DNA from 3 places in the Pseudoduganella sp. RAF19 genome. Region 1 is predicted to be linked to each of the others. Evidence: predicted binding sites of a transcription regulator. Region 1 holds the regulator's gene; each other region holds the start of a gene.

Region 1 (7,610 bases):
GGAAGGCGCCAAGACCACCGATGAAGTTGAAGGTCCTTTCATTTCCTACGACAGCCGCAAGGAATTCTTCTCCGTGCAGAACTCCACCACGGGCGAGAGCAAGCAGGGCGGCGGCCGCGTGAAGATGGTGATCCAGCCTTCGCAAGCCAACGCACCAGCGCCTGCAACGCCGGTAACTCCAGCTACCACTCCGGCGGTCAAATGAATATGGCGGAGAACAATTGCAGCAGCACCCTGGTTGTCAAAGGTCTGCAAAAGACCTATGGCAAACGCCAGGTGGTGCATGACGTTTCGCTGCAGGTCGATTGCGGTGAAGTGGTAGGGCTGCTGGGACCAAACGGTGCCGGCAAGACGACGTCGTTCTATATGATCGTGGGACTGGTGGCATCCGACGCTGGCACCATCGATATCGGTGGCATCGATGTATCGAGCCTGCCGATTCACAAGCGCGCCACGCTGGGCCTGTCCTACCTGCCGCAGGAAGCTTCGGTGTTCCGTAAGCTGACCGTGGAAGAGAATATCCGTGCCGTGCTGGAGATCCAGCAGGTGAACGGCAAGCCACTGGCCAAGGAGCAGATCGAAGAGCGCCTGGAAGCGCTGCTGGCCGATCTGCAAATCGAGAAGCTGCGCGAGAATCAGGCGCTGTCGCTGTCCGGTGGTGAGCGCCGCCGTGTTGAGATTGCACGGGCTCTTGCCACTAACCCACGCTTCGTTCTTCTGGACGAACCTTTTGCCGGCGTGGACCCGATTGCCGTGATCGAAATCCAACGGATTGTGCGTTTTCTGAAGGAGCGCAACATCGGCGTCTTAATTACCGACCACAATGTGCGTGAGACGCTCGGCATTTGCGACCGCGCCTACATCATCAACCAGGGTTCGGTACTGGCTTCCGGCCGCCCTGACGACATTATTGCTGACGAATCCGTGCGCCGCGTCTACCTCGGCGAACACTTCCGGATGTAAGAAAGGCCCATGAAACAATCACTGCAACTGCGAACTTCGCAACACCTGGCGCTTACGCCGCAACTGCAACAGTCGATCCGCCTGTTGCAGCTGTCGACGCTTGAGCTGCACCAGGAGTTGGAGCAGCTGCTCAGTGATAACCCATTACTGGAGCGGCTGGACGATCCACTGGACAATTCCGTGCGCCTGCTGGCGGACGGCGCCATCAGCCAGGGCAGCGGCAATGGCGAAGCGCCGCCGCAAGAAAACGGCCAGGCTGCCAGCGAAGGCGGCGAGGGCGCGGAAGCACCTGCGGCCGACGGCGAGAGCTATGAAGGCAACGGCGAGGGCGATGCTGTTGACGACTGGAGCAATTCCTCCAGCAGCAAGTCGCCCGATGATGAAGACGGCCGTCCGCAACTGGAAGCCAGCGGCTGCACGCTGCGCGAGCATTTGCTGGAGCAGATGCGCGTGACCGTGCAGGAACCGCGCGACCGCGCGCTGATGGAAATCATCATCGATGCGCTGGACGAAAACGGCTACCTGGAAGAGCCGTTGGAAGAAATCCATGCGCGTCTGCCGGAAGAGCTGGAAATCGAACTGGAAGAATTGCGTACGTCGCTGGCGCTGCTGCAGACTTTCGATCCCATTGGCGTGGGCGCGCGCAATGCGTCCGAGTGCCTGGCGCTGCAAATCAAGCGCTTGCCGAACATCCCGCTGGTAACGCGCCGCATGGCGCTATGCATCGTCGAGAAGCACCTGGCCTGGTTCGCCCAGCGTGAATTCAACAAGCTGAAAAAAGCCCTCGACTGCGACGACGAAGACCTGCGTGAAGCGCAGGCCGTGATCCGCCAGTGCAATCCGCATCCGGGCGCTGAATTTGCGTCAGACGTGTCAGACTACGTGGTGCCTGACGTGATCGTGAAGAAGGGGCGCAACGGCTGGATCGTCATGCTGAACAATGATGTGATGCCGCGCCTGCGTGTGAATGCGCTGTACGCCAGCCTGCTCAAGCAGGGCAAAGGCGAGAGCCAGATGAGCGCACAGCTGCAGGAAGCCAAGTGGCTGATCAAGAATATGCGCCAGCGTTTCGATACGATTTTGCGCGTTGCACAAGCGATCGTTGAAAGGCAGAAGAACTTTTTCAGTCATGGTGCAGTTGCCATGAGACCCCTTGTGTTGCGTGAAATAGCTGATACACTGGGACTACACGAGAGCACTATTTCTCGGGTAACAACTCAAAAATATATGCTCACCCCGCATGGAATGTTTGAGTTGAAGTACTTTTTTGGCAGCCACGTCGCAACCGAAGCCGGGGGTGAAGCTTCCTCTACTGCGATCCGTGCGCTGATCGTGCAATTGACAGGAGCTGAAGACCCTAAAAATCCTTTATCCGACAGTAAGATTGCGGACATGCTGGGAGAACAGGGCATGGTGATTGCGCGACGTACTGTTGCCAAGTATCGCGAAGCTCTGAAAATTCCTCCCGTTAGCCTCCGCAAGTCTTTGTAGTGCACGGTTCCGCTGCACGCCACCAGCGTGTACGAACTAGTAAGCGACATCATCTTTAGGAGTGTGTATGAATCTCACCATCAGTGGACATCATGTCGAAGTGACCCCAGCGATTCGCGAGTACGTGCAGAACAAGCTGGAGCGGGTTAAGCGCCATTTCGATCAAGTGATTGATATTGCTGTCATCCTGACTGTAGATAACCTCACCGAGAAAGAAAAACGTCAAAAAGCGGAGATCAATCTGCGTATGTCGGGTAAGACTGTGTATGTGGAGAGCCTGTCGCAAGACCTGTATGCCGCCATCGATACGCTGATCGACAAACTGGACCGCCAGGTCATGAAGTACAAGGCCCGCGTCCAGAATCACAACCACGAAGCGATCAAGCATATCCCGGACACTTACGAAGCACCTGTCACCGTCATGTAAAGGAGTGGCGGGACAATCAAACTAAGGGCGCATCTGGCGCCCTTTTTTGCGCCCCGCGCCGCTGGCTGTGGCGCGATAAAATAAACAATATTAATTATTTAGTATCTTGTTCATGAGCGAATACGTCCACACCCAAGTCAGCAACGGCACCGGCTTCATCACCCTCGACCGCCCCAAGGCTCTGAACTCCCTTTCCCTCGACATGGTGCGCGCCATTACTCAGGCGCTGCTGGCCTGGCGCGAGGACGCAGACGTGGCTGCGGTGGTGATCCGCAGCAGCAGCGAGAAAGCGCTGTGCGCGGGTGGCGATATCCGCTTCTTCCACGATGTCGGCCAGAAAACGCCGCAGGGCGACAGCGCGCTGCTGGAAGATTTCTTCACCGAGGAATATGCACTAAATCATTTAATCCATTTCTACCCCAAGCCATACATTTCGCTGATGGACGGCGTGGTGATGGGCGGCGGCATGGGCATCGCGCAGGGCGGGCCGGATTGCGGCGTGCGCATCGTGACCAGCCGCACCAGGATGGCCATGCCGGAAGTGAACATCGGGCTGTTCCCGGACGTGGGCGGCAGCCATTTCCTGTCCCACGCGCCGGGCGCACTGGGCATGTGGCTGGGCCTGACCGGCCTGACCGTCGGCGCCGCCGATGCGCTCTACCTGGGGCTGGCCGATCATTTCGTGCCGGAAGCCGAATGGCGCACCCTGGGCGCGCTGATCGATGCTTCCCACGGTTCGGCTCAGCAGGAGGCCATCGCGGCCTTTGCAGCCCCGTTAAAGACCTTGGCGGGGCAAAGCGAACTGGAAGCTCAGCGTTCGCTCATCGATCGCCATTTCTCGGCCGGCAGCGTGACCGCCATCATGGATTCTCTGCGTGGCGACGCCGATCCGTTCGCACAAAAATCATTGAGCGCGATGGCCCAGCGCTCGCCGATCATGATGTGCGTCACCCACGAATTGCTGCGCCGCGGCACGACCCTTGGCGTGGCCGATTGCCTGCGCATGGAACGCAATCTGGTACGACGTAATTTCGAGCATGGCGAAATCCTGGAAGGCGTACGCGCCCTGGTGATCGACAAGGACAATGCCCCGCGCTGGAATCCGCCAACGCTGGCCGAGGTCACGCCGGAAATGGTGGCGCGCTTCTTCGAGCCGTGCTGGCCCGATTACGCTCACCCGCTGCGTCACCTCGCATGAGGGAGCTGGACCGGATCGACCGCGCGATCCTCAACATCCTGCAGGAAGACGCTGCCACGCCGCTGCGCGAGATTGCAGAGCGCGTGCATTCCTCGGTGGCGACCTGCCAGCGCCGTGTTGCCCAGTTGCGAGAATCCGGCGTGCTGCTGAAAGATGTGGCGCTGGTGGACCGCGTGCAGGTGGGACTTCCGTTGACGGTGTTTGTTTCGGTGGAGCTGAGCCACCAGAACAGCGCCATCCTGCAGCAGTTCGAAGCGCAAATGCGGCAGGAGCCGGATGTGATGTCCTGTTATGAGGTGGCCGGCGAATTCGACTTCATGCTGATCGTCACTTCGGCGTCGATGGATGCCTATCACGAGTTCACGCGCCGCGTGTTCACTTCGAATAACAATGTCATCAACGTGAAAAGCCTGTTCGCGATGAACTGCTCCAAGTTCGAGACCAAGGTTACGCTGTGAGAAAATTTCCCATTTGAGACGGCGAGAATGGGAAATCGATTCGCAAGCGATACGTAAGATGGGCTCTCCAAGCATAAGGAGAGCATCATGATCGACCACGTATCCATCGGCACCCGCGACCTGCAGCGTGCACTGGACTTCTACACCGCCTGTCTGGCGCCGCTGGGCTACACCGTACAGCATCAGGACGCGGCACTGGCCGTCTTCGGTGCCGATGGCAACTGGAGCTTCATCGCCTATCCGGCACAGGACGACAGCCCACTGCAAGGCCATCGCGCCCACATCGCCTTCAGTGCGCCATCGAAGGAAGCGGCGCAAGCCTTCCACGCCAAGGCGATCGAGCTGGGCGCACAAACCTTGCGCGAGCCTGGCCTGCGTCCCGACGTCAATGAGCGCTACTACGGTGCGATCATTAGTGATCCGGACCAGCACATGATCGAAGTGGTGCACTGGATGTCCTGAACGCCCCGTCTTGGTGCGGAAGCGCGCCTTTAACACTGGCGCGCTAATTGCTCTTTCACTATGGTCGTCAACTTTACCCAAGCAGACATGACCACGATCCGCGCAGCCCATCCGGCCGATGCCGCAGCCATCGCAAGCATCTACAACCATTACGTTTCCAACTCCACCATCACCTTCGAAGAGGTCGAAGTCACGAGCGCCGAAATCGCGCGCCGCATCGACCACGTCATGACTGGCGGCCTGCCTTGGCTGGTGCTGGAAGACCGCGACGAAATTCTCGGCTATGCCTACGCGACCAAGTGGAAGGAGCGCTCGGCTTACCGGCGCTCGGTGGAGAGTTCAATTTATCTGAAGCCAAGCGCGATTGGCCGTGGCCATGCACGGCGCTTGTATCGGCAGCTGCTCGATCAGCTGGCGGCAAGCGGCATTCATCTCGTAATCGGCGGCGTTGCGCAGCCCAACGACGCCAGCATGGCCCTGCATGAAAAGATGGGCTTCGAGCCAGTGGGCAGTTTCCGCGAAGTCGGCTTCAAATTCGGCCGCTGGCTGGACGTCAGCTACTGGCAGCTGCGGCTGGGCGCGGCGGATCAATGATCCGCCCTACAACGTGGCGCCACTAAACGCGGCTGGGCGTAGGGCGGGTCATTGACCCGCCGCGCATGCATGTCAGGATTGCTCGCGGTGGCGCAGTACCACGTTTTCGGTGTCGTGGAAGTGGCGCGCCAGGCGCTCGGCCATGTACACCGAACGGTGCTGGCCGCCGGTGCAGCCGATCGCCACGGTGAGATAGCTGCGGTTGTCCTTCTTGAAGGCCGGCAGCCATTTCTCAACGAAGCCTTTGATGTCATGGAACATCTCCTCCGCGCTCGGTTGCGCGTCGAGGAAGGCGATCACGGGCGCATCGCGGCCAGTCAGCGGACGTAGTGCGAGGTCGTAGTAGGGATTCGGAATTGCGCGCACGTCGAACATGAAGTCGGCGTCCAGCGGCACGCCCATCTTGAAGGCAAAGGATTCGAAGAACAGTGTCAGCGGCGCATTCTCGCTCTCCACCAGATCCTTGATCAGCGCGCGCAGCTTGTTGGCGCTCAGCTCCGACGTATCGATCACATGGCCCAGTTGCTGAATGGCCGACAAGCGCTCGCGTTCCTCGGCGATGCATTCGATCAGCGTGCGCCGCGCCGCCGGGTTCTGGCCCGGACGCAGTTCGTGCGACAGTGGATGGCTGCGGCGAGTTTCCGAGAAGCGCGCGACCAGCGAATGCGTGCTGGCGGTGAGGTACATGATTTTCACGTCATGACCGTCTTCCTTCAGCTTGCGGAATTCAGCGGGCAGGCTGGCCAGCGAGGCCGCGCTGCGCGCATCGACGGCAACAGCCAGCGCTTCGGTGCCTTCATCGGCCAGGGTTGCAACGAGATTGGGCAGCAGTGCCGGCGGTAGATTGTCGACGCAGTAGTAGCCGGTATCTTCCAGTACGTTCAGCGCGACCGATTTGCCCGAGCCGGAAATGCCAGTGATTAGAACGATTCGCATGCGGCCGATGATACCATCAGTCATCCCTGATCACCCGAGAACCCAAGCAAAGGTGCCTGCCACGATGTGGCAGGCACCAGGTTTCAGGCTGTGGGTTTTAATCCCCGCTCATCGCTTGCCGCTGGCGCTCCATGAACTCCTGGAGCGTGTCGATGCCGCGCAGCTGCAAGATAGTATTGCGCACTGCAGCCTCCAGCAGCACTGCGATGTTGCGGCCAGCCGCCACAGGGATCACGACTTTGCGAACAGGCAGGCCAAGCACGTCCTCGGTCGGGAACTGGAACGGCAGGCGTTCCACTTCCTCTTCCAGCGCGGAACGGCGCACCAGATGCACGATCAGTTTCAGACGCATTTTGCGGCGCACGGCCGTCTCACCGAAGATGGCTTTGATGTCCAGCAGGCCCAGGCCGCGCACTTCGAGCAGATTTTGAAGCAGTGGAGGGCAGCGGCCCTCGATCATATTCGGCGCAATGCGCGAGAATTCGACCGCATCGTCGGCAACGAGGCCGTGGGAGCGCGAAATCAGTTCCAGGCCAAGCTCGGATTTACCGAGGCCCGAGTCGCCGGTAATCAGCACGCCCACGCCCAGCACGTCCATGAATACGCCGTGCATGATCACGCGCTGCGCCAGCTTCTTCGACAAATACACCCGCAGGAAGTCGATTACCTGCGCGGCAGGCAGCGGCGTAGAGAACAGCGGAATATTCTTCTCGTCGCAGATGGCGAGGATGTCGGGCGGTGTTTCCAGGCCCTGCGCGATGATCAGTGCCGGCGGGCCGCCCGCAATCAGTTCGCCGATCACGTGTGCGCGCGTCAGCGACTTCAGGCGCTGGTAGTAGTTGATTTCCTGGTGCCCGAAGACCTGGATACGGCCTGGGTGGATGGTGTTCAGGTGGCCGACCTGGTCGGCTGCGGATGCCACATCGCCCGAAATCAGGCGCTCGCCGCCGGGAAAGCCTGCGAACCAGCCAAGTTGCAAAGTCTCCCGATTATCATCGTATAAGCGTTGAATCGTCAGAGGGGTTTGCAGCATGTGCCTGCCTGAAGGGTAGTGTCGAAGCCCCTAGTTTAACTTAACTTA
Region 2 (7,610 bases), on a different contig from region 1:
GGCGACGGTGGCGGCAAGATGCCGGCCTTCCCCCAGGTGGTGCGCGATCCGGACCTCATTGCAGGCTTGTACGCCAAGTTCTCGCAGGCCGGCAAAACCGAATACCGCCTGGTCCTGCTCAACGGCCAGCCCGGCCTGCTGCGCTACATCGGCGGCAAACTGGAGTCGGTGCAATACATCGAGTCCGACGGCCAGCAAATCAAAGGCTTCTACGTCATTCGCAATCCGGACAAGCTCGCCGCCATACTCGCCTGAGCCGGCGCTGGCTTGCGCCGGCCGAAGCCGAGTGCGGCCAGTCCAATGCCGGACAATAAGAACGAGGTGGGCGCCGGAACCGCGGCGGGGCCGCTTAGCGAAAAGTCCATTGCCGCGCCGTTGCTGGCCAGTGTCCAGGTGGGTGTCGTGCCGAAGAAGTTATTTGTCTGCATGGAATTGCCGCCCACACCGACCTGATCACCCCACAACCAGCTGGAAGTATTGTTGAAGATGGAAAGCCAGTGCACCGTGTTAGCCGGGACCATCAACGGCGTGACGTCGACCGTGTAGTCGAAATATGCGCCGGCTGCCGTGCGGGATACGGCAGCCAGTGTGAGTGCGGCGCAATTGCCGGGCGCGCCCGCCACATCGTCGCAGAGATAGATTTGAAAAGCATCGGCGGGCAGCGCTCCATCCAGGTAGCGGCCACTCCAGTGGACGTCAGCGATCGTGTTTTGTCCCGGCGCCAGGGTGAAGTCATCGGCGAGAATTTGGCCTGCCCCAAGATCTGAAAATGGAAAATTGGTGGGCGGATGGGCGCCGTTGTCGAAGATGGTGTCGGCCATCGCTGGCACGCCACAAAAGAGCATTGGCAACAGCAGCAGGATTGGCGTTTTCATGGCGGATTCTCCCAAAAGCCGGGCACATGCCCGTTTCCCGCCACGCATTTATCGTGCCGCCTCTATCCGCCGCAGGCGCGCATGCCAGGCAATCCGGGATTGCACACAATCCGGTGTCGAGTTGTAAGATCCGCCGACGTATCCCAAACCGCCGGCCCGGTAAGTCTAACGGGCCGTGTGCGGGCGGCCCGCAGTGGGAGGAGGCAATGCGCGCCATCCCCACTGCGAGCCTTCGGGCGAGACCCCGTAATCCATGCCGTTTAATCCTTCCGCTTGGCTCTACGGCGTCCGATCGCAAGTACGGCGGGTATGCCCAGCAGCAGCATGCCTGCCATGCCTGGCTCAGGGACTGGTGCGGTGGGAGCCGTCAGGAAACCACGGATTTCCCCACCCGGATACGCTGAGCTGTGGATGTTGAAGTAGGAAGTACCACTGTTCAGGCCAGTCAGCAGTGTGGATTCCGCTGTGCTGGTCGAGCCGCCGTTCGCCGTCAGGAATGCGGAATTCCAGAACGAGGACGCCGACGTATCGAACGTGTGGTCATACGTGCCGGCCGTCACCCCCGTGGGGAAATCCGTGAAGGCGGGCACCATGGTCGCGACGCCAGCCGAACCGCTGCCGGCATCCGCCGTGCAGCAATGGATGTGCGAAGCGGTGGTCGTACCGTCCAGTCCCGCAAAGATGCTTTGCACCCGCAGGCTGTGCGTGTCGATGTCGAAGGTCACAATTGCTGCGCCGATAGCGGACGAGCTATTTGGCGTGACCTCGGAAGCGCCGTTGAGATTGGCGGTGTAAGTGAGGGGATCAGCCCAGGCGCCCCCGCAGGCGGCGCTGATGGCCAGCAGAGCTAGCCCTTTTGCAAACACAGGTTTCATCGCAGTCTCCTTTCATCGAAAGCGAGGCTGGCATTGTCCTGCCATGAAGGCAGGCCCGTGCGCACGATACGACGAGGAAGTTAGCGTTGCGTCTTAGAACAAAGGTCCAGCAGCAAGCTTTCGCCTTCCGGCCAAGGGCCGAAACCGGCGTCGCCATTGATGTGTCCTGCCGGGCCGATCACGTGCAACACGCTGCCCCAGGCTTCGGCGAACTGGCGTGCGCGCCGCTCGCTGACGTAGATGTCGTCGCTGCTGGCCACGACCACCGAAGGGAAGGGCAGGCGCTGCAGCTGCATCGGCTGGAAGCCTGTGGTGCAGGCCGGATAGGACGGCGCATCGACGTCGCTTGGCGCCACCAGGAAGGCGCCGGCGACGCGGTGCTTGCTGTTGGACTGTGCCCACCACGTCACCAGCGTACAGGACAGGCTGTGCGCCGCCAGCACAGGCGGCTCGCTGCATGCGGCAATCGCCGCATCGAGTTCGCGTACCCACTCTTCACGGTCAGGCGTTTCGAAATCGCGATGCGCCACGCGGCGCCAGCCGTGCTTGCGTTCCCAGTGCGTTTGCCAATGCTGCGGGCCTGAATCCCACAGGCCGGAGAGAGTAAGGACAGTCGTCATCGTACGTTTTTAAGGAGGAAGGAAGCCTGGCCGCAGCTTTTCTGCGAGCGCTTGATTTCGTCCATCGCGCAGCTGCGCGACGCGCCGTCCTTGCTGTAGCAGGCATGGGCTTCGCGCAGGAAGCGTCCGCCGCCGGTGCAGAAAGGCAGCACGGAATCCCTGGCCAGCCAGGGGTTGGCTTTCTTGAAGGCGTCTTCAAACTGGCCGGGCGTAACGCGCACCGGCTGCGAAGGGCGCTGGAATTCGGCCGGAATCTTGAGGCCTTCCTTCAGGCGAGCCGACAAGGTCAGATAATCCTGCGGCGCCAGGCCGGAGCAGGTGCCGTGCTTTTGCCACTCATGGATGATCAGCTTGGGCGCGGGATAGAGATCGGCATAGCGGTCGCGTACGTCGGCCGGCAGCTTCTGGCGCGAGCAGGAATCTGGATAGCCTTTCTCGAACTGCGGCCACAGGCCATGCAGCACAAAGCCCAGCTGGCGGCCGCTCGCGCACTGCACCGGATCGTCGCGGCTGGCGCAGTATTCCGGCGACCAGCTGAGGGACATGGCGTAGTAATCGAATTGACCGGGCCGATCGTCGCGCGCGAAGGCGGACGAAGCGAGCAGGCTGGCGGCGGCGAGAAGGGCGATGCGGATTTTCACAGGGCGGTCCTCAAGGCGAACAGTTCAGGGAAGAGTACCACGTCCAGCATCTTGCGCAGATAGCTCACGCCGGCTGTGCCGCCGGTGCCGGTCTTGAAGCCGATGATGCGCTCCACGGTGGTCACGTGGCGGAAGCGCCAGAAGCGGAAAGCGGTTTCCATATCCACCAGCTTTTCGGCCAGCTCGTACAGCGCCCAGTATTTGGTGGTGTCGCGGTAGACCTCCAGCCAGGCTTCCTTCACCGATTCGTCGGCGCTGGTTGGCAGGGTCCAATCGCCGTTCAGGCGTGCGGCGTCGATCTTCAGGCCGTGGCGGGCCAGCAGGCGCACGGCTTCGTCGTACAGCGAAGGCGCGCGCAGGGCCTGGTCCAGCGCCGCGTGGGTTGGCGTGTGCTCGTGTACCGCCAGCATATTGGCGTTCTTGTTCCCGAGGATGAATTCGATCTCGCGGTACTGGTGCGACTGGAAGCCGGAGGAAGCACCCAGGTAAGGGCGGATCGCCGTGTATTCAGGCGGCGTCATGGTTGCCAGCACATCCCAGGCATGCACCAGCTGGTCCATGATGCGGGCCACGCGGGCCAGCATCTTGAAGGCCGGCGGCAGGTCGTCGCGGCGCAGATGGTCGCAGACGGCATGCAGCTCGTGCAGCATCAGCTTCATCCACAGCTCGCTGGTCTGGTGCTGCACGATGAACAGCATCTCATTGTGATTGGGCGAGAGCGGATGCTGGGCGTTCAGGATCTGGTCCAGGCCCAGGTAGTCTCCGTAGCTCATGGACTTGCTGAAGTCCATCTGGGCGCCATGCCATTCGGCGGGTTTCTTTGGTTCGGTCATGATGTTTCAGGTTACAGCGCCGCGCTTGGCGGCAATATCGTAGGCTTTGTCGTCGAGGATCTGCTTCAGGATTTCCACCGCATCCCACACGTCGGCAAAGCTGGTATACAGCGGGGTGAAGCCGAAGCGCATGATTTCCGGCTCGCGGTAGTCGCCGATCACGCCGCGTGCGATCAGGGCCGCCATCACGGCGTAGCCATGCGGGTGCGTGAAGCTGACCTGGCTGCCGCGCTGTGCGTGGTGGCGCGGCGTGACCAGCCCAAGCGGATGGCCGGAGCAGCGCTGCTCCACCAGGGCGATGAACAGGTCGGTCAGTGCCAGTGATTTTTCGCGGATGGCGGACATGGTGGTTTGCGCGAAGACGTCCAGGCCGCATTCCACCATCGCCAGCGAGGTCACGGGCTGGGTGCCGCACAGGGCGCGGCCGATGCCTTCGGTCGGCGCGAAGTCCGGCGCCATGGCGAAAGGATTGGCGTGGCCCCACCAGCCGGATAGTGGATGGGCGAACCTGGCCTGGTGGCGCTTGGGCACCCAGATGAAGGCCGGCGAGCCGGGACCGCCGTTCAGGTATTTATAGGTGCAGCCGACCGCGAAGTCGGCGCCGCCTGCATGCAGATCCACCGGCACCGCGCCGACGGAATGGCACAAGTCCCAGACCATGACGGCGCCATGCTGGTGGGCGAGGGCGCTGACGGCTGCCATATCGTGCTGGTAGCCGGTGCGGTAGTTCACGTGGGTCAGCATGAGGACGGCGGTGTCCGGGCCGATGGCCGTGTGCAGCTCGTCCGGCGAGTCGATCAGCTTGACCCGGTAGCCCTGGTTCAGCCAGCCGGCCAGGCCCTGCGCCATATATATATCAGTCGGGAAATTGCTGCGCTCGCTGACGATGGTGCGGCGGCCGGAGCCGTCCTGCAGCTTGATGGCGGCGGCCAGGGCCTTGAACAGGTTGATTGAGGTGGTGTCGGTGACCACCACTTCGCCTGCCTCGGCGCCGACCAGCGGGGCCAGCTTGTCGCCCAGGCGCTTGGGCATGTCGAACCAGCCGGCGGTATTCCAACTGGTAATCAGGTCTTTGCCCCACTCCTTGGCGATGACTTCGGTGGCGCGGGTGAGGGCGGCTTTCGGGCGGGCGCCCAGAGAGTTGCCATCCAGATAAATCACGCCGGCGGGGAGGTCGAATTGCTCGCGCAGGGGAGCCAGGGGATCTGCGGCGTCGCGCGCCAGGCAGTCGGTGCGGGAGATCATGATTTCCTTGAAACCTAAAGAAAGTGAGAGTGTAGCAACTTTTGCAGGGGCTTCGGCCGGGTGAAGCCCCTCACCGAAAAATTTTTAAAAATTTTTTCGAAAAACCCTAAAGTTCCCCAAAGTCCTGCCGTTACCGCTTTCAGAAGCCCGGTAAAAGGCTTGCTGTTCGGAAGTTTGGATGGGGCAAAAAATATTAAAATTTTTTGCGTTGAACCCTAAAGTTCTCCAAAACCCTGCCGATAACAGTTCAGATGTCGCAAAAAAGCATCGCAGCGACATCGCGTTTTTACCTCAGGCTGCTGGCTTTTCGGTGTGCCTGAACACCTCGCAAACCCGCATGTTTTCAGGGGTTTAGCCCTTATCGCCCGACGTTTGTCAGACAAAATCTGACAGGACGTCCCGTGTCTATTCCGACGCAAAATACAGAGTGTGGCCTCTTTGTGTTTCTGTGCCTCTCCAGCAGAATGTATCTCAACGGCAACGCAATTGCGCTGCTAGCAAGATAGAACCCACAGGAGAGATGGAAATGACTGCAAACGACATGATGGCTGAAATCCGCGATGCAAACCTGAGCTACCTGATGCTGGCTCAGCAGATGATCCGCGCGGACAAGGTCACCGCAATTTTCCGTCTCGGCATCTCGGCCGACATCGCTGACCTGATCGAAGGCATGAGCAATGCCCAGATTCTGAAGTTGGCTGGTGGCAACATGATGCTGGCCCGCTTCCGCTTCGACGACAGCGCCATCCTCGGCATGCTGACCAACTACAACAAGGACCGCTCCCTCGCCCAGTCCCACGCCGCCATCCTGATGGCCGGCCAGGGCGTAGAGGAAATTGTCTAATTAGTGTTGTTTTGCGTCATCACGGGGAGCGGAAAAAATGACTAAAAAGAGCGTGGTAACGGAAGCCCAGGAAATCCAGCTGGCCATCGAGCTGATCAATCTGGGCGCCCGCCTGCAACTGCTGGAAACTGAAGTGTCGCTGTCCCGTGAGCGCCTTCTCAAGCTGTACAAGGAACTGAAAGGTGTCTCTCCTCCGAAGGGCATGCTGCCTTTCTCCACCGACTGGTTCCTGACCTGGCAGCCGAACATCCACAGCTCGCTGTTCCTGAATATCCATAACTTCCTGGTCGAACACGCTGGCGCCAGTGGTGTCCGCGCGGTGATGAAGGCTTACCAGCTGTATCTGGAGCAGATGCCGCCGGAGCCGGGCGAAGAGCCGCTGCTGTCCCTGACCCGCGCCTGGACCCTGACCCGTTTCGCCAATACCAGAATGCTGGAGCTGAAGTCCTGCCGCTGCTGCCAGGGCAAGTTCGTGGTCGATGCCATGGACCTGAACTCCGACTACCGCTGCGGCCTGTGCCATATGCCGTCCCGCGCTGGCAAGACCCGCAAGGCCAAGGAAGCCGAAGCGGCCGCCGCTTGATCCTCGCCGCCACTGTTCCCGAGCCTCGCGGTCCGCGCCATCCTGCGGCCGCGCCCAGCCGCGCCGCACTGCGCGGCGGCGGCGCCCTGGCCGGCGCCAGCCTTCCGCGCTGCTACGCCAGCGTCATGGCCGATATGGGCGCGGCCCGGAGCGGGCCATGACGGCGCCGCGCATCCTGCGCGCACCGGCCGTCCAGGCGCTGCTGATCCAGCTGCTCGCGCTACTGCCGACGGCGGCGCTGTCCTTCGCGCTGGAATCCTTCGGCGCCGAACCCACCATCCTCACTGCGGCACTGATCCAGGGCCTGCTTGCCATGGCCATCACCTGGAAGCTGGGCCTGGCGCGCTGGTGGCGGCCCATTCAGCTGCTGTTTCCGATCGCCGTGCTGGCGGCCAGTGCGCTGCATCTGCCGCCGTGGATTTTCCTCGCTTTGTTCCTGATTCTCCTGGGCTGGTACTGGTCCACCTTCCGCACGCAAGTGCCGTACTACCCATCGAACGAAGCCGTGTGGCGCGCGGTGGAGGACATGCTGCCGCGCGATAAGCCGCTGCGCGTGATCGACATCGGCAGCGGCCTGGGCGGCATGGCCATGCACCTGGCCAAGGCGCGTCCGCTGGCGCAAGTGGAGGGCATCGAGCTGGCGCCGGTGCCGTGGCTGGTGTCCCGGCTGCGCGCCAGGCTGTCCGGCAGCCGCGCCCGCTTCGTGCGCGGGGATTATGAAAAGCTGGACTTCGGCGACTACGATCTGGTGTTCGCCTACCTGTCGCCGGCCGCCATGCCGGGCCTGTGGGCCAAGGCCAAGGCCGAAATGCAAAATAGCAGTCTGCTAGTTAGTTACGAATTTGAGATCCCCGCTGGGCAATCCGTCAAGACCATCCTTACCACAGAGGGTGGCCCACTCTTATACTCCTGGCAGTTTTAGGCGCGTTTTACTTGCCTGAGAGCGTTTGTCACGCTATTGTAGTTCCACTGTGGAATATTGTTGCACTTACTGGAAAGAAGGGAGTCGGGGCGCTTGTTAGTTATTCTTGGTTACGTCGTTGTTATGGCCTCCGTTTTCGGGGGCTTTGCGTTGTCTGGGGGACACCTCGCAG
Region 3 (7,610 bases), on a different contig from region 1:
GCCTTGAGCATCGATGGCCAACGCATTAACGTCGTTGGATGCAATGCTGGTCGGATTGCTCTTGTCATGCATATACTCCCGAAACCGCCCGGTCTCTGAATCGAAATGCTGTAGTCCACCCCAGGTGGCAATCCACATACCACCTTTACCATCGCCAATGATAGACCTGACGTTCAGCGAACTTGGCGACCGAACCTGAGGTGGACGATAGCTGATAAATGCTTCGGTCTCTGCGTCATAACGGAACAAGCCTTGCTGCGTGCCAGCCCATAAGACGCCATTCGGCGCTTCATATAGAGCAGTAACACTCGCATGAGGCTGCATCCCGGCTTCTGTCCCAAAGTGGCGTGCCTGCGCACCATCGTAGCGATAAATTCCCGACATGGGCGTGCCGACCCAGATGAAACCGTATCGATCCTGAAGCATTGAAAGGACTCCGATTTCATCGCGATCCAAGACGGGACGTCGTTCGAAACGTAAGCCTGCCGCGATGCTGGCCGCAGCAACTTCACTGAAGCACGCAAGCAAGGAAAACAAGACGAACCATAGCTTCGTCGAACGGAATATGCTCCAGATGTATTGACGCGACCGATTCGGTGTAGCCGTCGGATAAGTACAGGCTGATGAGTAGAGCTCATCGCGGCGGCATCCAGACGACCAAGCAAATTCCAATATTGCACGCATGAATTGAAGTGCCACGGTGCACGCACCGTCGTAGCTGACTGTTCGACACACAAAAATTGTATGGTGCTTGAACACCCTCCGAGAGTCAGCTTTCGCGAATATGCTGCCACATCGCGCACCAGAACTATGGCTGCGTTTAACGAAAAGTTGGCCTTCTTGTTAGCCCGTGATCTCCAATAATTTGTCTTTTTGCGTTCTGGAGCAGGGACTGCTGCGTGTCATGAGAACGATCCGCTTCGGATGCGAAACAGATCTGGTCCGCAGCCGCAGCAAAGCTCCTGGGCGAAACGCCCAGGCTGGAATCATGTACATGGCAATCGCGCCGCGCGTATTTCAGGCTAGTGCTTCACCGAACCCAAGTATTGAGGAACAAAAGATGAGTGAAATATTCGGAAACGTAGCATGGGGAAATCGGACAAAAGGCGACCTAAGCCGGAATGAAAAAATTCGCTACCTTACCCAAGCCGTCTGTTATCAGCTAAAGGATTGGACGCAGATCCTCACAGCATCACAACGACGAAAGCTCGCAGTGTTGGACTGGGATCAGCTTTCAATTCCCGACTCCCAGATCGCTAAACAGGCTGAAGAGCTCTGCCGAGTAGCGAGCCCAGATTTCCTGGTGAATCACTGCTGGCGCAGCTTCATATGGGCTAGCGTACTTTCTAAAGTGGATGGGCTGGCTTACGATCCCGAGATCTTGTTTGTGGCCAGTATGCTGCACGATTTGGGCCATACCTCCGAGCATAGCAGTTGCACTTCTCAGCACTGCTTTGCGGTCTCAGGCGCAAATGCCGCGCAGCGCTTTCTCTTACAAGCTGGATGGTCCGCATCGAAAACGGACCAAGTGGCCGATGCAATAGCCTTACATATGAACATGCCATCGGGTCTTCGCGACGCAAGCAATGAGGCGAGGCTACTCCAAACCGGCGCGGCATTCGACGTCGCAGGCAGCCGTTCTCGCGACATGAAGCGTGAAGATATCTACTCCGTCATCGCTCGATACCCTAGGCACAATATGGGCAAGAATTTTTCATCACTGATGGAAAATGAGGCTCAAAAATGGCCGAATACCCGAGCCGCATTGATGGTCAAATTTTTACAACTTCGCTCCCGTGCCGAGTCGGCACCGTTTGGCGAGTGACCGTTATTAACCACGCCGAAATGACCTGTTTGACCTTTTCGCATGCGAGCTGAAATCGACGTCGGTACTCCACTGGGCATGCCCGTCGGTTCTGAAGTTTATCGTTAGCCTAAATACAGCAAGGTCGGTAACGACTCGTTCCTCTCCAACGGCCTAGGTTGACGGCGCTTACGGTATGACGCTCTGAGTGCCTTGCTGGCTGCAGCCCAGTAATTTTCATCTTAAATCAACTCCAAGGATAGCCAATTGAATAAAGAGCGCGTTGCTACGCACTGCGTTTGCTGCGGAAGCCAAACACTGGATAAATCGCCCGCTGTACTAATGCCGTTCATAGCGCATCGTGTATTTAACTGGGCTCCGGTAGAGATCACCTCAGAGTGGGGACTGCGAACCCTGAAGACGGGTACGAGCTACGCCATCTGCAATTCGATTCAATGCCGCGATTGCTCCCACCTCTTTTTGGATATTCGCTTCGATGAACAGGAAATGACAAGGCTATATCATGAGTACCGCGAAGAAGCCTATACGGCGCTTCGTGAACACTACGAGCCTGGCTACCGAAAGCGCAATTTGCTGCTAAATACCGGTGTACCCTATCTCGCCGACATTGAAGCATTTCTGGCACCGCATTTGCCACACACGCCTCGGGTACTGGACTGGGGCGGAGACACGGGCGCCAATACGCCGTTTAAGCATTCCAACAAGCTGCTGCATATCTACGACATCAGCAACAAAGGCATCGTGATTCCCCACGCGCAAAAGGTGTGTCGCGCCACCGCTTTCTCACAAGAGTATGACCTGGTTGTGTGCAGCAACGTGCTAGAACACGTGCCCTACCCTGTCGACTTGGTTAAGGATTTGATCCACGCAATGGGTCCCGAAACCTTACTTTACATTGAGGTTCCGTTTGAGGACGTCATGCTCCGGCCGGATCCACTGCAAGCGAAGCGGCACTGGCATGAGCACATCAACTTCTACAGCGCACTTTCAATGACCACGCTGCTACGTAATTGCGGCTTGGAGGTGATGGACCAGAAGCTACTGAACGCCACCGCTGGCGGGGCATCGTCATGGATTCTCCAGTTTGCCTGCTACCGTGCCTAGTGTATCTTCGGTGGCATATCGTCAGCGCATTCTGTGATGATGATTGGACGCAGAACATCCTCGAATTCTTCTAAGCGCTAATCGAAACGGTAGCCTGTTATACGCGCATCAGTACAGAAGCCTTTCCGCACAACTTTCACAAACCGCCATCGAGCTCAGCATAGCTGTCCCAGGTATGGCTATTTCTAGCTGACTTCAATCCACGAGACACACGCTTTACAGGCGAGAAAAAAAAGCCAGTCCGCAACGACTGGCCAAAGGAGGTTGGAAAAGCAAATCAATTCTAGCCCCATGCTGAAAGGCCTGACGGCCAAACATTGCTATCAACTGCCAAATCCGAACTGTGAGATGAGCATCAAGCGTGACGTACTACGATCTTTTAGTGACCGTTGTTGGTGCTGGCGCATCGGTCGTTAATTTGAATCGAGAACGCAATGCACAACGTACGTTTGAAACTACAACGTCTGTCCAAGAGCGTCGAACACAAGGAGGAGCGACGCGCTCGGACTGATGCACGACAGCCTCGCCTAATGAACAATTTTCGATGGCAGCAATTCTGCAGAAATAGGCAGAAGTCCTTGAATTTCTCATGCTAATCTGATCCCTTACTTTGGAGTCTCGCTAGCTGGTCGAATTCCCTCTGCTGCGAAATTCTTAGATGCTCCACCGACCGCGCCTAACTTCTTAATACTCTTTTGCCTTGAACCACTTCACACGAACACTCATTGTCGCCAGCGCGATAGCCACGCCAATGGCCTGGGCTCAGGAATTGCCAACATCTGTCACCGAGCCAGTTTTTAGTGGATCGATAGCAGAAACATCCCAATACGTTTCCCGCGGTGTGCGCCAGACTTGGGGGAGAGACGCTCGACAGATTGGACTCGATTGGACGTATCCCGACGGGTGGAGCTTAGGGATATGGATGTCAGATGTTAATCGACGCTTCATTGAAGGCGGTCGAGCGGAAGTCGATGTCTACCTTACATACGCACGTTCTGTCGGTGACCTTGGCCTTAACGCTGGCCTCACCCATTACCTCTATCCCGGCGCACGCATCTCTGAAACGGGTACGCGTTTTGACTACACAGAATTGATGCTGGGTACGACATGGAAGACTCTTTACGCCAAGGCCTATTTCACAGTGACGCAGGATTTTTTCGGCATTACTGATGCTCGAGGTACTGTCTACGTCGACCTTGGTGCCAACCCAGAGCTTGCGCCAGGTTGGGTCCTTAATTTGCATGCCGGAAGTGGAAAGGTTGCAGGATCAAAGAATCAAATTTGGAATTGGAGCGATGTAAAAATTGGACTCACGAGGAACTGGTCACCTAGCTGGAGCACTTCAATCGCTTGGACTCATGGCTTCGGAATGAGCGATGCCTATAGACAGTACATGAGTTCTGTGCTCGACAAAGAAGGAAGCCCGTTAGTTTCCAATGTGGGAGCAGGGACCGTAGTCCTGTCACTCACTCGTGCTTTTTAGGAGTATTCATGCGAATCCTTAACCTCCCCTCATGGTCGCTGTCGGCAAAAATATGTGGTACTGCGACCGTACTCGCAGTGATTGGCTTGTGTGTTACCGCTACGGTTACCGGCGTCCGAAGCAAAGCCATGGTCGAAACCGACGTAATGGAACAAGCACGCATGGCGGCAAAGGTTGCCAGCACGGCACTTCGAAGTCGTATTCAGTCTGATTTTGCTTCGTTAAGCACCCTTGTAGGAAATGTAGAAAGCAGTATCGAATCGAACAATAACCTATCTCGATTGCAGCTAGTTTCGATGAGTCGGCAATTCATGGCGCGTAGCGATCACCTCGTTGGGATGACCATTGCGTTTGAACCGAACCTCTTTGACGGGAACGACGCTAAGTTTGCCGACAAAGGACCAGAGTACGATTCTACTGGGCGTTATATGCCGTATTTCGTCAAGGAGGCCAACGGGGACGTACGGGTTGAACCGATTGTCTTCTCAGACAAGCCGGAAGAGAACGAATGGTACAACGCACCGAAGCGGAACAAGAAGGTCCTCTTTACGGAACCATTTCAGTACGCGATAGACGGCAAACAAGTGCCGATGGCGTCATTGGTGATGCCTGTCCAGGTACACGGACAGTTTGCAGCAACTGCTAGCGCAGACTTTCCGTTGAGCGGATTGTCCAAACTGTTGGCTGAGCTGCCAGCGATGGAGAACGGCTCGCTAGCACTGGTGTCTAATGGCGGAGTCTACGCGAGCAATCAACATAAAGAACTCGTTGGTAAACCTGCAGAGGATATTCCTGCTGCGGGCCTTGCTGCTATTCGGGCTGGAAAGGAATTTGAATACACCAGTGCCGACGGAATGATACATCTGCTCGAGCCTGTACACATTCATGCCGACGTGTCCCCTTGGTCAATCGAGTTGAGTTTTCCTCGTGCGCTTGCCATGAGACCCGTGAAAACTTTGATTACGAATGCAGTATTGGCCTCGATTATCAGCGCACTAATTGCAACGATAGTGCTGGTGTCCGTGCTCTCAAGATTGTTGCGCCCCCTAAAGAGCCTGTCGCATGCCATGGAGGGCTTGGCAAACGGCAGCGCGGATTTAAATGCAAGGTTACCTAAGGTGGGTAATGACGAGCTCTCGGTCATTGCAGAAAGCTTTAACCTTTTTGTTGGCAAAATTCAGCAGGCGTTTGACCGGGTTCATGAAGCGGCGACCGTGGTGGCCACAGCAAGCAAAGAGATCAGCCAAGGTAACCAGGCCCTATCTACGCGTACAGAACAGCAAGCAGGCACGATTGAAGAAACCGCAGCCTCAATGGAAGAACTGACTGGTACGGTTGCACAAAACGCAGAGAGAGCACAACAGGCCAGTACCGTAGCGATTGACGCTTCGAGGGTAGCCACTCACAGTGGTAAAGTCGTAGCAAACATCGTGGAAACGATGGGGCTGATAAATGACTCTTCGCAAAGAGTCAAAGAGATTACTGCAGTGATCGATAGTATTTCATTCCAGACGAACATCTTGGCACTGAACGCCGCCGTCGAAGCTGCAAGAGCCGGCGAAGCTGGGCGCGGCTTCGCCGTTGTCGCGTCAGAAATTCGAAACCTCGCGCAACGCAGTGCAGTGGCTGCTGGTGAAATCAAAGTACTGATAGATCAATCCGTAGAGCATGCAGAGTCCGGAGCGAGCCTTGTGGTAGATGCCAGAGGAACTATGGATGAGGTCGTGAATTCAGTGGCAACACTAGCAAAGATTGTCGATGAGATCTCAATGGCAAGTGCTGAGCAAGCCTCTGGAATCAAACAGGTAAACGAGGCGATTTGTGCGTTAGATGGTGTGACGTTGCAAAATTCGGCACTTGTGGAGGAAGCCGCGGCAGCTACTGAAAGTCTCGAGGAGCAAGCGAGCAGTCTCGTCCAAATCATTGATGAATTTTGCTTGCAATCTACCGAGATGCCACAAGACGCGAGAAACATACCGGCAAAGTCTCCAAGACCTTTGATGCCTCCGCAAAGCACGAAATCTGAGGAGCCAGTATTTATCTGGACGACGAAGCCTACGCTTTCCCAGAAAACTGCGGCGCCTAGCGCGAAGCCAAACCGACGCCCACCGCAGGCTGTGGAGTTGGGTGACGATTGGGAGACGTTCTAAATGAGAAAGACAGATTACAAGGCCCGCCAGCCGTCTGTCTTCTTAAACCTCAGAGCACTATTCAACGAACAACCTAGCTGAATTGGGCGAGGTCACGCCCTTTATTCGTTCTGCGGTCGATACGTCTTGAGCACCTCCGCCCCCAACACGGCGGGGGCGGAAGCTCCGGACTCCTTTTTGTGAGGCAGTTACAACACTGTCTTGCCAATCGTTAAAGTTCAAGTAGACTAATTTAACCTTACACGGACGAGCGGCTAATGTCCCGAAGGTGCCGAGTCACACTTCAATAGGAAATCAGTGGATGAACTTTCGCGTATGGGTATTTTGCGTCTGGAGTCTTCTGGTTGCGCGCCCTTCCGTAGCTCAAGTAACGGCCGGTGAAGAGGACATGGTCCGCGTAGAAGTCATTGGGTCCTCGATCAAGAGGCTTGTTTCCGAATCATCCCAGCCTCTCACCGTCTTTAAAGCGGAAGAATTCACCAAGCAAGGCCTCACCACGGCACGGGAAGTCCTGGATCGGATCCCCTCCAACCAAACCAACATGGGCGCCGGCAATACCATCGGCGGCAACGCTAGCAGCCTCCCCACAGGAGGCCAAGCGGTGGCTGACCTGCGTGGATTAGGTGGCGACAAGACGCTAGTTTTGTTGAACGGTCGCCGCATCGCAAACCACCCGTATGACAGCGCCAGCGTGGATCTGAATCTGATTCCAATCGCGGCACTAGAGCGAGTGGAAGTGCTGCGCGACGGCGCATCTGCGATTTATGGTACAGACGCCATCGGCGGTGTCATCAACTTCATCACGCGCCGCAGTGTCAGAGGGACTACGCTCGTGGCGGAATCGGTGATTCCAAAGAAGTCTGGCGGAAAGGAAAAGCGCGCCAACATAATCAGCGGCATCGGGGAACTTGATGCTGATGGTTGGAGTGTCTTCGGCGTGCTCGATTACCACAACGAAGACGCGCTAACTTCGCAGCAGCGGGAATTTTCAAATACCGGCGTACGTAACAACCTCGGGTTGAGCAGAACTTCTGGCGTAACATTCCCA

What was found. The regulator sigma-54, encoded in region 1, starts transcription at its own class of promoters, with help from an activator protein. The targets are predictions, from matches to a motif close to TGGCANGNAANCTGCTTT.
Positions count from the first base shown of each region.
Region 2: AB4Z19_RS01385 (PEP-CTERM sorting domain-containing protein) is a predicted target of sigma-54. The motif match lies at 917-934, and genes of this name have one in related genera.
Region 3: AB4Z19_RS27830 (TorF family putative porin) is a predicted target of sigma-54. The motif match lies at 3,475-3,492, and genes of this name have one in related genera.

Region 1 covers NZ_JBFREF010000006.1:219,081-226,690, forward strand. Annotated here, with positions in the region: gene lptA (lipopolysaccharide transport periplasmic protein LptA) at 1-205, shown strand, start outside; gene lptB (LPS export ABC transporter ATP-binding protein) at 202-963, shown strand; gene AB4Z19_RS17860 (RNA polymerase factor sigma-54) at 973-2,454, shown strand; gene hpf (ribosome hibernation-promoting factor, HPF/YfiA family) at 2,522-2,881, shown strand; gene AB4Z19_RS17870 (enoyl-CoA hydratase/isomerase family protein) at 2,994-4,079, shown strand; gene AB4Z19_RS17875 (Lrp/AsnC family transcriptional regulator) at 4,076-4,537, shown strand; gene AB4Z19_RS17880 (VOC family protein) at 4,625-4,999, shown strand; gene AB4Z19_RS17885 (arsinothricin resistance N-acetyltransferase ArsN1 family B) at 5,087-5,593, shown strand; gene rapZ (RNase adapter RapZ) at 5,666-6,529, opposite strand; gene hprK (HPr(Ser) kinase/phosphatase) at 6,627-7,562, opposite strand; gene AB4Z19_RS17900 (PTS sugar transporter subunit IIA) at 7,608-7,610, opposite strand, start outside.
Region 2 covers NZ_JBFREF010000001.1:287,140-294,749, forward strand. Annotated here, with positions in the region: gene sigJ (RNA polymerase sigma factor SigJ) at 1-255, shown strand, start outside; gene AB4Z19_RS01385 (PEP-CTERM sorting domain-containing protein) at 210-875, opposite strand; gene AB4Z19_RS01390 (CHRD domain-containing protein) at 1,136-1,750, opposite strand; gene AB4Z19_RS01395 (RBBP9/YdeN family alpha/beta hydrolase) at 1,831-2,370, opposite strand; gene AB4Z19_RS01400 (ribonuclease T2 family protein) at 2,367-3,011, opposite strand; gene kynA (tryptophan 2,3-dioxygenase) at 3,008-3,844, opposite strand; gene kynU (kynureninase) at 3,851-5,089, opposite strand; gene flhD (flagellar transcriptional regulator FlhD) at 5,616-5,933, shown strand; gene flhC (flagellar transcriptional regulator FlhC) at 5,971-6,516, shown strand; gene AB4Z19_RS01425 (class I SAM-dependent methyltransferase) at 6,674-7,438, shown strand; gene motA (flagellar motor stator protein MotA) at 7,532-7,610, shown strand, end outside.
Region 3 covers NZ_JBFREF010000013.1:18,675-26,284, reverse strand. Annotated here, with positions in the region: gene AB4Z19_RS27845 (ligand-binding sensor domain-containing diguanylate cyclase) at 1-699, opposite strand, end outside; gene AB4Z19_RS27840 (HD domain-containing protein) at 989-1,825, shown strand; gene AB4Z19_RS27835 (class I SAM-dependent methyltransferase) at 2,072-2,929, shown strand; gene AB4Z19_RS27830 (TorF family putative porin) at 3,630-4,412, shown strand; gene AB4Z19_RS27825 (methyl-accepting chemotaxis protein) at 4,421-6,562, shown strand; gene AB4Z19_RS27820 (TonB-dependent receptor) at 6,864-7,610, shown strand, end outside.